One region of the Methylophaga sp. F-2 genome, then DNA from elsewhere that is predicted to be linked to it. Evidence: predicted binding sites of a transcription regulator. Region 1 holds the regulator's gene; each other region holds the start of a gene.

Region 1 (4,062 bases):
GCCCTGCATCATGCCATCGCGGCTGATATCTGTGTAAATAATGGCTTCAACACCGTCTTGCTCGAATTGCTGGGCAATGTCGACGACATCATGATTGGATAATTTCGACCAGCCATCAATGGCGACTTTCCCGTCTTTAGCGTCGAGACCAACGATGATGTGACCTGGAAATTCGGCACATACATCACCCACAAAATGGGGCGCATTGATCGCCTTGGTTCCCAGAATGACGTAGCGAACACCGGCGTGAAGATATGTTTCTATCGTTTCTTCATCACGAATGCCACCCCCAACTTGTACATCTAGCTCAGGAAATGTTTTGCAAACTTCATGGATAACTTCAGCATTAACCGGATTACCAGCAAAAGCACCGTCTAAATCTACCATATGAAGTCTTTTGGCTCCCGCTTCTACCCATTTACGGGCAACGGCAACAGGATCTTCTGAAAACACGGTGTTATCTTCCATTCGCCCCTGACGCAAGCGCACGCAGTGACCTTGTTTGAGATCAATGGCAGGGATTAACAACATAATCTTACTCCGTTTGTTGATGTTGATTAGGACGACTGACCGTCCCAGTTTACAAAATTTTCTAATAACTGAAGCCCAGCACGCTGACTTTTTTCAGGGTGAAATTGAGCAGCAAAGATATTGTCTTTATACAGTGCGGCGGCAAAATCATCAGGATAGGCAGATGTGCCAGCGATAACCTGTTTGTCTTCAGGAACAGCATAAAAACTGTGTACAAAATAAAAACGGCTGTTTTGCTCTATGCCTTTCCATAACGGGTGTGAGCAGGTTTGATGAACCTCGTTCCATCCCATGTGTGGGACTTTGAGTTTTTCGCCATCAGCATTTTTGGCAGGCTGAAATAATTTGACTTCGCCAGTGAAAATATCAAGTGTATTGACGCCATTATTTTCTTCACTATGAGTCAATAAGGCCTGCATCCCCAAGCATATTCCAAGAAAAGGCTTTTCCTGAGCAGCTTGTTTGATAACGTGTTCCAGTTCCAGATGTTTTAGTTCTGCCATACAATCACGTATTGCTCCAACACCTGGAAATAAAACATGGCTGGCAGAAAGAATGGTCTGAGGATCTGACGTAACAACAACAGAGGCATTATTGGAAACTGCTTCTAGTGCTTTTGAGACAGAGCGTAAATTACCCATGCCGTAGTCAATCACTGCTATGCGATGCATGTTAAACCTGTTTATTTACTTAATAATTTATGGCTAATAATTCTTTTAAAAAGATTATAAAGCACCTTTAGTTGAAGGCAATTGTTCTAATGCGCGCTGATCCAGTGAAACAGCCATTCGTAATGCTCGACCAAATGCCTTGAAAATGGTTTCAGCAATATGATGAGCATTGCGGCCTTTTAGATTATCAATGTGTAGTGTAATGCCGGCGTGATTTACCAAGCCTTGGAAGAATTCGTAGAACAGGTCAACATCAAACTCGCCAATCTTATCGCGGGTAAATGTGACATCAAACTCGAGTCCAGGACGACCAGAAAGATCAAGTACAACGCGAGATAATGCTTCATCTAGCGGCACATAGGCATGTCCGTAGCGAACAACCCCTTTTTTATCACCTAATGCTTTTTTTAAGGCCTGACCGATTGTGATGCCTACATCTTCAACGGTGTGATGAGCGTCGATGTGTAAGTCGCCATTTGCTTTAACATTCAGATCAAACAAGCCATGACGGGCTATTTGATCCATCATGTGATCTAAAAACGGAACACCCGTTTCGGCATTGAATTGACCGCTACCATCCAGATTGATTGAAACTTCGATCTGCGTTTCCAGTGTGTTTCGCGCAACTGACGCGCTACGAGTGGTCATTTGATTTCCTGAAAATTAGTAATAAAAGGAGATAATAACTGTTTCGAACAAGGGTTTGAAGCGTTATTATAGTCAACGTTCACTATATAGGATTAGCAATGACCCAGTTAGGCAACGTTACCCCACTATTTCAGGACCTCGCTAAAGTCGAACATGAACATAATCTCGCTTGTCAGGAGTGTTCACTTTATCGTTTATGTTTGCCACTTGGTTTACACAATAACGACTTGATTCAATTAGATAAAATCATCAAGCGCAGTCAGAGTTATTCCCGGGGTCAGCCACTGTTTAGTACCCAGACACCGTTCAATTCTATCTATGTTGTTCGTTCTGGTTCCTTTAAAACAACGGTTTCTGCGGTTGACGGTCGCGAGCAAGTAACCGGATTTTATTTTCCGGGTGAGTTTGTTGGTCTGGATGCTATCTATGAACAGGCTTATCGTTCTAACGCAAAAGCATTAGAAAGCAGTAGTGTGTGTGAATTACCTTTCGATATGTTGCAAGAGTTGGGCACCAATATGCCTCAACTTCAAGTACAGATGATGTCACGTTTGAGTAAAGAACTGTCTGGTGATAAAAGTCTGATGTTTTTATTAGGCAAAAAAACGGCTGAAGAAAAACTGGCGACATTTTTATTATCTATTTCGCGTCGTTTCCAGGATCGTGGCTTTTCTGCACGTGAATTTCAGCTCAGTATGTCACGTGGTGATATCGCTAATCATTTGGGTCTGGCTGTTGAAACCGTCAGTCGGCTTTTTTCGCGCTTTCAGGATGAAGGCTTGATCGATATTCAAAACAAATCTATTTCTTTGCGTGACACTGAAAAATTAAAAACATTATGTGGGTAATTCCGGTAAAAATTGGTAAGCGCTCGCTTTATTGATCCAGGTCAATGCATTAACCCCACACCTCCGTAAAATTCAAACCATGTCTTACAGAACATAGTTTGTCCGAGGAGGAAAAAATGAAAACAACAACACTTGCTGCAGCACTACTTACTACTCTAGGCATGTCTACGCTTGCCGCTCCTGCCATGGCTTATGAAGCAGGTGACTGGTTAGTTCGTGGTCGTATTATCAACGTTAATCCTAATGATGACAGTGGAACACTTACATTAAATGGTGTTGACCAAGGCACAAAAGGCGTTAGTGTTAACTCTGATACGGTTCCAGAGCTTGATATCACTTACATGCTCCATAAAAACTGGGGTGTAGAATTAATCCTAGGTTATTCAAATCACACTGTTAAAGGTGAGAAATCTTGGTCAGCTCTAGGTGATGTTATTGATACTAAAGTATTGCCACCTACTTTAACGCTGCAATATCACTTTATGCCGGACTCGAATATTAGACCTTATGTAGGTGCGGGTATTAACTACACCTATTTCTTCGATGAAGAAGTAGCAGGTAATGTTCTAGACCAGTCTGGTGCAAAAGTGAAACTGGATAGCTCATGGGGTTTAGCCGCACAAGCAGGTGTTGATGTGGCTTTAAATGATGACTGGTTTGTGAACTTTGATGTGAAATATATTGATATTGATACCACTGCACATTTCAAAAATACTGCAGCGGCAGCATCAGCAAAAATTGACGCTGATATCGACCCATTTGTTTGGGGTATTGGTATCGGACGCCGCTTCTAAGAAATTAATGTCCTCGTAGTGCTTGGCCCTCTTCGGAGGGCCTTTTTTTTATCTGTTGATTGGTCTAACTAAGCTTCTTAGATTGATACGTAAGATGAGTAGTAAGACAAAATAAATCACAGCTGCACCCACGATTAATCCAGATAAATGACTGGCTCGCTGTAAAGCATCCCACATTTCCCAGTTTTTATATACCGGATTCAAGGCGAATAAAAACAGCAATAAACCTGAATTCGCGATAATTAATTTCAATGAAAATCGTGCCCAGCCAGGGTTTGGAGAATAAACACCGCGCTTTCTTAAACCTTGATAAAGCAGGCCAGCATTAAGTATGGCTGATAATGATGTCGCTAAAGCCAAGCCCACGTGCTCAAGATAGATCATCAGGATTATATTCAGCCCCATATTACTGATCATGGCAATAATGCCTATTTTGACAGGGGTTTTTGTGTCTTGTCTGGCGTAATAGCCTGGTGCCAGGACTTTGATAAATATAAACGGTAATAGACCTAAGCCATAGGCCATTAAACTCAAAGAAGCTTTATGAGAATCGACGGTTGTAAATTCTCC
Region 2 (4,062 bases), on a different contig from region 1:
GTTCACCCATCTAAACTGGTTCAACTGGGTGATGAAGTTGAAGTTATGGTTCTGGATATCGATGCAGAACGTCGCCGTATTTCTCTGGGTATCAAACAATGCCAAACGAACCCATGGGAAGAGTTTGCGATGACCCACAACAAAGGCGACAAAGTGAGTGGTGCTATCAAGTCAATCACTGATTTTGGTATCTTCATCGGCTTAGACGGCGGTATTGATGGTCTGATTCACTTGTCTGATATCTCTTGGGAAGAAGACAACGAAGAATTAATTCGTGACTTCAAGAAAGGTGATGACGTTGAAGCGGTTGTTTTAGCGATTGATCCTGAACGTGAACGCATCTCTTTAGGTATTAAACAATTACAAGACGATCCGTTCTCTGCTTACTTAGCTGAGCATCCACGTGGAAGCATTGTTAACGGTAAAGTCATTGCTGTTGACGCTCGTGGCGCAACAATTGAATTAGCTGAAGGCGTTGAAGGTTATGTTCGTGCTGCAGATATTGCTCGTGAACGTGTTGAAGATGCAAGTAAAATTCTGGCTGTTGGCGACGATGTTGAAGCTAAATTTACTGGCATGTCACGTAAAGATCGTACGCTAACTCTTTCTATCAAAGCGAAAGATGATCAAGAAGAATCAGAAGCTGTGAAAGAGTACAGTAATGTTTCTGCAGGCAACACTACTCTGGGTGATTTGCTGAAAGAACAAATGGATCAGAAAGACAATTAATCGTTTTTCAATTTAAAGATGAACCCCTGACTTTGTCAGGGGTTTTTCTCTAACAGATTCAGAAGATTAAAGCCGATATTTGATATTGGTGTTTAGCGCATTATTCCAGGAATTTTAAAGACATGACCAAATCAGATTTGATTGAAGTTTTATCTGAAAAACAATCTCTATTGAACTATCGTGATGTTGAGCTTGCAGTTAAACTCATTTTAGAACAGATGAGCGATAGCCTTTCACAAGGAGATAGAATTGAAATTCGCGGGTTTGGTAGTTTTACCTTACATCATCGACCACCACGTGTTGGGCGTAACCCAAAAAGTGGTGAATCTGTTCAGTTAGATGAAAAATATGTACCGCATTTCAAGCCTGGTAAAGAGTTGCGTGACCGCGTCAACGATGCGGCAGGTTATCAGCAGTAGAACAGATGAAACTGAGCCAGGAAGCGGTTTTCGAATTTAACCAAATCCACTCATATGATGAACAGTCAGTCACTGTTCGCCAGAAAAATACACAAATTCTTAAGTCTTATGACCTCGGGTTTGTTTTGACGCCAAATCAAATAATAGAAAATATTGACGTCACTAATATCCAAAATCTAACAGCAGATACTCTGTCTGCTTTAAAAGCGCTGGCTCCAGAAGTAATTATTTTTGCGACTGAAGCCGGCCTTTCTTTTCCCCTGATAAACACAGCCAAGTATTTCAACGAGCAAGGTATCGGAACAGAGTTTATGACATTGTCATCTGCCTGCCATACATACAATTTACTGTTAGCAGAAGAACGTTCAGTGGTACTGATCCTCAGTCCTTAAATACGAGCAAATTTAATAAGCCGCAATCATTCATTATCTTGACACTATCCATATTTCTTTTTTTTTAACGGATTTTTGTAACTATTTGTTTTTTTAATATAAATATAGGTTTTATGTCAGGTGCCAACAGTGACCAACTTGACCGGACATTTTGTTCTTAGGAAAATTCCCTGTTACGTGCGGGGTGGGGCATTTCACAGCACAATGAGCTTTATCACACAACGTTTGATCTAGATCAATGTTTTGATGTGAAGCAATTCTAATGATTGATGTAAAATTCTAACTGCTTTCGATATTCATTGAAGCATGTAGAAAAGGGTCCTGATTTTGTTGTGTGGTTTTCAGCAAAGTTGAGAGAGAGTTTTCCAAAGAGAGAAGGTGTGGTCGCTATGCAAGCGGAACAACAACAATATAACTTTCAAGTGGTCAAGTGGTTTGCCTATATGGCATGCGTTTACTTGGTCGTTGGCACCGGTATCGGTGTTTATATCGCCTCAGAATTGGCTTGGCCAGTCCTGAATTTTGATAATCCATATATCAGTTTTGGTCGTTTACGTCCTTTACATACCAATGCGGTTATTTTTGCTTTTGGTGGTTCAACACTAATGGCAACAGCTTATTACATCGTACAGCGCACATGTCGTACGCGTCTATGGAGTGATAAGTTAGCCTGGTTCACGTTTTGGGGCTGGAATCTCGTTATTCTTGGTGCTGTAATCACCTTACCTCTTGGTTACACTCAATCAAAAGAATATGCGGAATTAGAATGGCCGATTGATATTCTGATTGCAGCGGTATGGTTGGTTTATACCTTTAACTTCATCATGACAATCTCAATTCGCAAAGTTTCACATATCTATGTTGCAAACTGGTTCTTCATTGCGATGATGGTCATGATTACTTATCTGCATGTTGTGAATAGCTTGGCTATCCCTGTTGAATTATTTAAATCTTATTCACTGTTTTCAGGTGTTCAAGATGCCATGATTCAGTGGTGGTGGGGTCATAATGCGGTTGGTTTCTTCCTGACTGCAGGCTTTTTGGGAATCATGTACTACTTTGTTCCTAAACAAGCGAATCGCCCTGTATATTCATACCGCTTATCTGTCATCCATTTCTGGGCATTAGTTTTCGGTTATGTTTGGCTAGGTGCTCACCATCTTCAATATACTGCGTTACCTGATTGGACTGGTTCATTAGGTGCCGCTATATCATTAGCGATGATCATTCCTTCATGGGGTGGTGCAATCAACGGTATGTTTACATTGAGTGGAGCCTGGGACAAGCTGCGTACCGATTATATCTTACGCTTCCTGATTGTCTCTTTAGCATTCTATGCGATGTCAACTTTTGAAGGTCCAGTCATGGCTTCAAAAACTGTTAACGCATTATCACACTATACAGACTGGACCATCGGTCACGTTCACTCAGGCGCATTAGGCTGGGTAGCGATGGTGTCTATCGGTGCGCTTTATCATATGGTTGAACGTATGTGGGGAACAACCATGTACTCAATCCGTCTAGTGAATCTCCACTTCTGGATGGCCACAATTGGTACAGCGGTTTATATCACAGCTATGTGGGTATCCGGCATTATGCAAGGCCTGATGTGGCGTGCATATGATGACTACGGTAACTTGGCCTACACCTTTGTTGAGTCAGTTGCTCAAATGCACCCTTACTATGCAATGCGTGCTATGGGTGGACTGATATTCTTCTCAGGTGCTTGCATCATGTTATTCAACGTTACAGTGACTATCCGTCGTGCTATTGCTAAGCCATCGGCTGCAATGGCAACTGCGGCTAACATTTAAGGAGACTGGAATGTCTGATCATAATTCTAATAAACCAGTTACCTTTCAAGAAAAACTGGAAAAAAATATCTGGGCGCTTGTGTTAGCAACGGCATTGGTTGTTTCTGTAGGCGGTATCGTAGAAATCGTTCCTCTGTTTTACCTCAAAACCACTTTTGAGGATCAAGTGCATCCTGAGTATGAAGAGCTGAAAACAGTTCGCCCATATACGGCACTTGAATTAGCTGGTCGTGATATCTATCAACGTGAAGGCTGTTATTTGTGCCACTCACAAATGATCCGTCCTTTTCGTGATGAAAAAGATCGTTACGGTCATTACTCTCTGGCTGTAGAGTCAAAGTATGATCATCCTTTCCAATGGGGTTCAAAACGTACTGGACCTGATTTAGCCCGTGTTGGTGGAAAATATTCTGATGCATGGCATATTCAGCATTTACATAACCCCCGTTCGGTTGTACCTGAGTCTGTTATGCCAAGTTATCCATGGTTAGAACATGCAACCATTGATGGCAATGGAATTGAAAAACGTCTGCGGGCGATGAAAGTCTTAGGCGTTCCATACACGGATGAGCAAATTGATAATGCTGCTGCAGAAGTTGAAGGTAAAACTGAAATGCAGGCGTTAGTTGCTTATCTGCAAGTGTTGGGAACAATGGTCAACTTTGAGCCTGGCAGGTCATATCGTGAGTAAACTTCAAGAGTATTTTC
Region 3 (4,062 bases), 130 kb from region 1:
TCAACGCAGCAAGCGGGGCTTTAAGTGTGGCCGACATCATCGCACACATGCCGATAACCGCATAAAAGGTCATGGATGAAGCATATTCCGGCATGACTAAATTACCGATATAACCCAGAATAGCACCGGCACATGCACCAACGACCATAGTAGGGCCCACCATGCCGGCGGGAATGCCAAAACCAACGCAGGCAGAAGACAGCACAAGTTTAAGAATCAGAATAATCACCAGGCTGCCAATCGCGATTTCATTAGCAGAAATACTGCCAATAATGCCGTACCCCATGCCCATTACTTCGGGCACAGCCATGCCAAAAATACCCATCAAAATGCCCGCGTAGGTTGGACGTATCCAGGCTGGATGTTTACTGAATGTGCCAGAGAAAAATTGCAGACTTTTTAACGATAAAGTGGCTAAACCACCAATAATGATGCCGAGAAAGATAATGTAGGGCAGCTCCCATAACGATTGCATTTGGGTAGCGAGATTGACGAAAACGGTATCATCACCAAAGGTCAGACGGCAAACCACCGCGCCAGTGACGGCTGCCAGAATGACTGGAATAAAGCTGGCGATATGGTATTCCATCATGATGACTTCCATTGCGAAGATCACACCAGCGATGGGGGTATTAAACGAGGCGGCAATGGCGGCGGCAGAGCCTGAGGCCACCAGAATACGCACGCTGTTATTGGGGAGTTCTAAACCACTGGCGAGTAAACTGCCGCTGGCAGCACCCAGATGAACCCCCGGACCTTCACGACCCACAGAGTGGCCGGTAATAATGGCGATACTGGTGCCGATAAATTGGCGAACCGCATTTTGCCAGGGAAGCCGGCCTTCATAGGAGGACAGCCGTTCGATCACATGCAAAATACCGGTATTGCGTTGCTCTGCATCCAGTCCACGAAATAATAGACCAATCAATAAACCGCCGATAATCGGCATGGCAAGTAACCAGTACCACGGCAAAGAGTCATAACTATCGACTTCACCAGAAGGGAATAGCAGCATCTGACCAGAATCAATGGTCAGGCGTAACAGAATGATGGCCAGACTCGACAGTAAACCGGTGATGACCGCAAGCACATAAAGCTTGACGCCCAGTCGACCAAAGATAAAGTACTGTCGGATTTTTTCCAGCATATTCCCTATATAACTTTGGAAAATCGCTGCCTTGCTTGTTGACAGTATTTATCAAACACCATGCAGATATTACGTATTAACAAGCGGCCAGCGGGTAAGACTTCTATAGAGTCCCATTTATACTGCAACAGGCCGTCTTGGGCAAATTGTTCTAGGTCGGCAATGGCATCTGAAAAATAGTCGTTGAAGTTGATCTGATAGGCTTTTTCAATGGCGGGTATGTCCAGGGCAAAATCACAGATAAGACGGGTGATGATATCGCGACGACATTTATCATCCTCATCCAGCTCTACACCACGTAATACCGGCAATTTTCCCGCTTTGATCGCCTCATCGTATTCCGGCAGTGTTTTCACATTTTGCACATAGGCATCACCGACTTTGCCGATAGAGGTCACACCCAAACCAATTAGATCACACTCTGCGCGGGTCGAGTAACCTTGAAAGTTGCGATAGAGCTGTTTGTTTTGTTGGGCTAGTGTGAGTTCATCATCAGGTTTGGCGAAATGGTCCATACCTATATATACATAACCTGCGGCAGTGAGTTTATCGATGGTGCGATGCAGAATTTGTAACTTCACTTGTGGTGGTGGGATATCGGCCGTGGCGATTTGGCGCTGAGTTTTAAACAAGTCAGGCATGTGTGCGTAGTTAAACACAGATAAACGATCCGGGCTGGCAGCAATCACCTTGTCTAAGGTGTCGCTAAAACTTTCCACGGTCTGATGTGGCAGGCCATAGATCAAATCCAGGCTGATGCTACGAAAACCTTCACGACGGGCGGCGTCTAGAATGGAGAATGTTTGTTCTTCTGTTTGAATCCGGTTAACTGCTTTCTGCACTTTAGGATTGAAGTCCTGTAAACCGAGGCTGATGCGGTTAAAACCCAGTTCTCTTAACAGTTTGATGGTGGCGTCATCCGCTTCGCGGGGATCAATTTCAATTGAAAACTCGCCTTTGTCATCATCTGCCAAGGTGAAATATTTCCGTGTCTGCGCCATCAGTTCACGCATTTGTTGATGCGTTAAAAACGTCGGCGTGCCGCCGCCCCAGTGTAATTGTTCTACCACACGGTTTGTGTCAAACAACTCAGCCTGCATGCGAATTTCTTCATAGAGATTTTCCAGGTAAGGCTGAGCATGCTGGCGGTTTTTGGTGATGATTTTATTGCAGGCACAATAGAAACAAACCGTATCGCAGAATGGCACATGGAAATATAAAGACAGTGGGCCGCCACGCTGATTTGATAAGGCAATATGCTGGGCATAAGTGTCGGCAGTAAAACCATGATGAAATTCGACTGCCGTCGGGTAAGAGGTATAACGCGGGCCAGCTTTGTCGTAACGGCGGATTAATTCGGCATTAAATTCAATCGCATCAGTCATGGTTTTGTTCCTAAATAATGTGTGCAAAGTATAACCAGCGAGGATTTGTGCTGTTTTAATATCCGAACAGATCTTGACCTGGATCAAAGCTGGCGCTGGCTACGGACTGATGAGTGGAGAAAAAGAATCGCTTTGCCTATATAAATCATCGATTTTGATGGTTTGGAAAAGCCGTTATCTACGGTATTATTAGCCTCTTTTTTAAGCATCTCCGGCAATCATCTATGAAAGTATTAGTCATCGGTAGCGGTGGGCGCGAACATGCACTCGCCTGGAAACTGAATCAATCTCCAAAATGTTCTCAAGTCTTTGTCGCACCCGGTAATCCCGGCACGGCCAGTGAAAGCAATATCAGCAATGTGGATATCAAAGTCGAAGATATCGCCGGGCTGGTGAAATTTGCTCAGGACAATGCGATTGATCTCACCGTGGTCGGGCCGGAAGTGCCATTAACCATGGGCGTTGTCGATGCGTTTGAAGCAGCGGGTTTACGTTGTTTTGGTCCATCAAAAGCGGCGGCACAATTAGAAGCCTCAAAGAGTTTCACCAAAGACTTTTTGGCTCGTCATCAAATTCCAACCGCGGCTTATCAAGTATTTACTCAGGTTGATGAAGCCAAAGCGTACATTCAAGAGCAGGGCGCACCCATTGTGGTAAAAGCCGATGGTTTAGCTGCGGGTAAAGGCGTGATTGTAGCGATGACCGAAGCCGAAGCCATTGCTGCGGTAGAAGATATGCTGTCTGGTAATGCCTTTGGCGACGCCGGTAGCCGCGTGGTCATTGAAGAATTTATGACAGGCGAAGAAGCCAGCTTTATTGTGATGGTCGATGGGGAACATATTCTGCCACTCGCAACCTCGCAAGATCACAAAGCACGTGATGACGGTGATAAAGGTCCGAACACAGGTGGTATGGGCGCATACTCTCCAGCTCCAGTGGTCACCGATGAAGTGTTTACACGCATTATGGACGAAGTGATTGAGCCTACTGTTAAAGGCATGGCGGCTGATGGTCGTCCTTACACCGGCTTTTTGTATGCCGGTTTGATGATTGATGAAGCCGGTGCGCCGCGTGTGGTTGAATATAACTGCCGTTTTGGTGATCCCGAAACCCAGCCTATTTTGATGCGTTTGCAATCTGACCTTATCACCTTATGTGAAGCAGCTTTAGATAAACGCTTGAATGAAGTCGAAGCTGAATGGGATCCTCGTGCAGCTATCGGTGTCGTGATGGCCGCAGGTGGTTATCCCGATAGTTATCGTAAAGGTGATGTGATTACTGGTATTGCCGACGCTGAGAAAAATGGCAGCAAAGTGTTTCATGCTGGCACAGCGAGTCAAGGTGATGATGTGGTTACGGCTGGCGGTCGTGTGTTATGTGTGACCGCACTGGGTAATACCGTGGCAGAAGCGCAAAAGTCGGCTTATCAGGCATTGGATCACATTAAGTGGAAAGATGCGTATTTCCGTACCGATATAGCCTACCGCGCTGTGGCACGTGAGCAGGGCTAAATTGACGGCTTAAGAAGGT

What was found. The regulator FNR, encoded in region 1, switches genes on or off when oxygen is low (the NO sensors DNR and NnrR bind a similar motif). The targets are predictions, from matches to a motif close to TTGATNTANATCAA.
Region 2: the regulator FNR is predicted to act here: its motif matches at 1,766-1,779, upstream of ccoN (cytochrome-c oxidase, cbb3-type subunit I).
Region 3: the regulator FNR is predicted to act here: its motif matches at 2,606-2,619, upstream of hemN (oxygen-independent coproporphyrinogen III oxidase).

Annotation. Positions count from the first base shown of each region.
Region 1 is NZ_JBSXOF010000015.1:144,070-148,131, forward strand. It holds gene hisA (1-(5-phosphoribosyl)-5-[(5-phosphoribosylamino)methylideneamino]imidazole-4-carboxamide isomerase) at 1-531, opposite strand, end outside; gene hisH (imidazole glycerol phosphate synthase subunit HisH) at 558-1,202, opposite strand; gene hisB (imidazoleglycerol-phosphate dehydratase HisB) at 1,257-1,850, opposite strand; gene fnr (fumarate/nitrate reduction transcriptional regulator Fnr) at 1,949-2,698, shown strand; gene AC13DA_RS03035 (OmpW/AlkL family protein) at 2,815-3,492, shown strand; gene murJ (murein biosynthesis integral membrane protein MurJ) at 3,541-4,062, opposite strand, start outside.
Region 2 is NZ_JBSXOF010000016.1:326,455-330,516, forward strand. It holds gene rpsA (30S ribosomal protein S1) at 1-729, shown strand, start outside; gene AC13DA_RS05860 (integration host factor subunit beta) at 852-1,148, shown strand; gene AC13DA_RS05865 (MTH938/NDUFAF3 family protein) at 1,154-1,540, shown strand; gene ccoN (cytochrome-c oxidase, cbb3-type subunit I) at 1,930-3,354, shown strand; gene ccoO (cytochrome-c oxidase, cbb3-type subunit II) at 3,365-4,045, shown strand.
Region 3 is NZ_JBSXOF010000015.1:274,330-278,391, forward strand. It holds gene AC13DA_RS03655 (chloride channel protein) at 1-1,147, opposite strand, end outside; gene hemN (oxygen-independent coproporphyrinogen III oxidase) at 1,153-2,532, opposite strand; gene purD (phosphoribosylamine--glycine ligase) at 2,757-4,043, shown strand.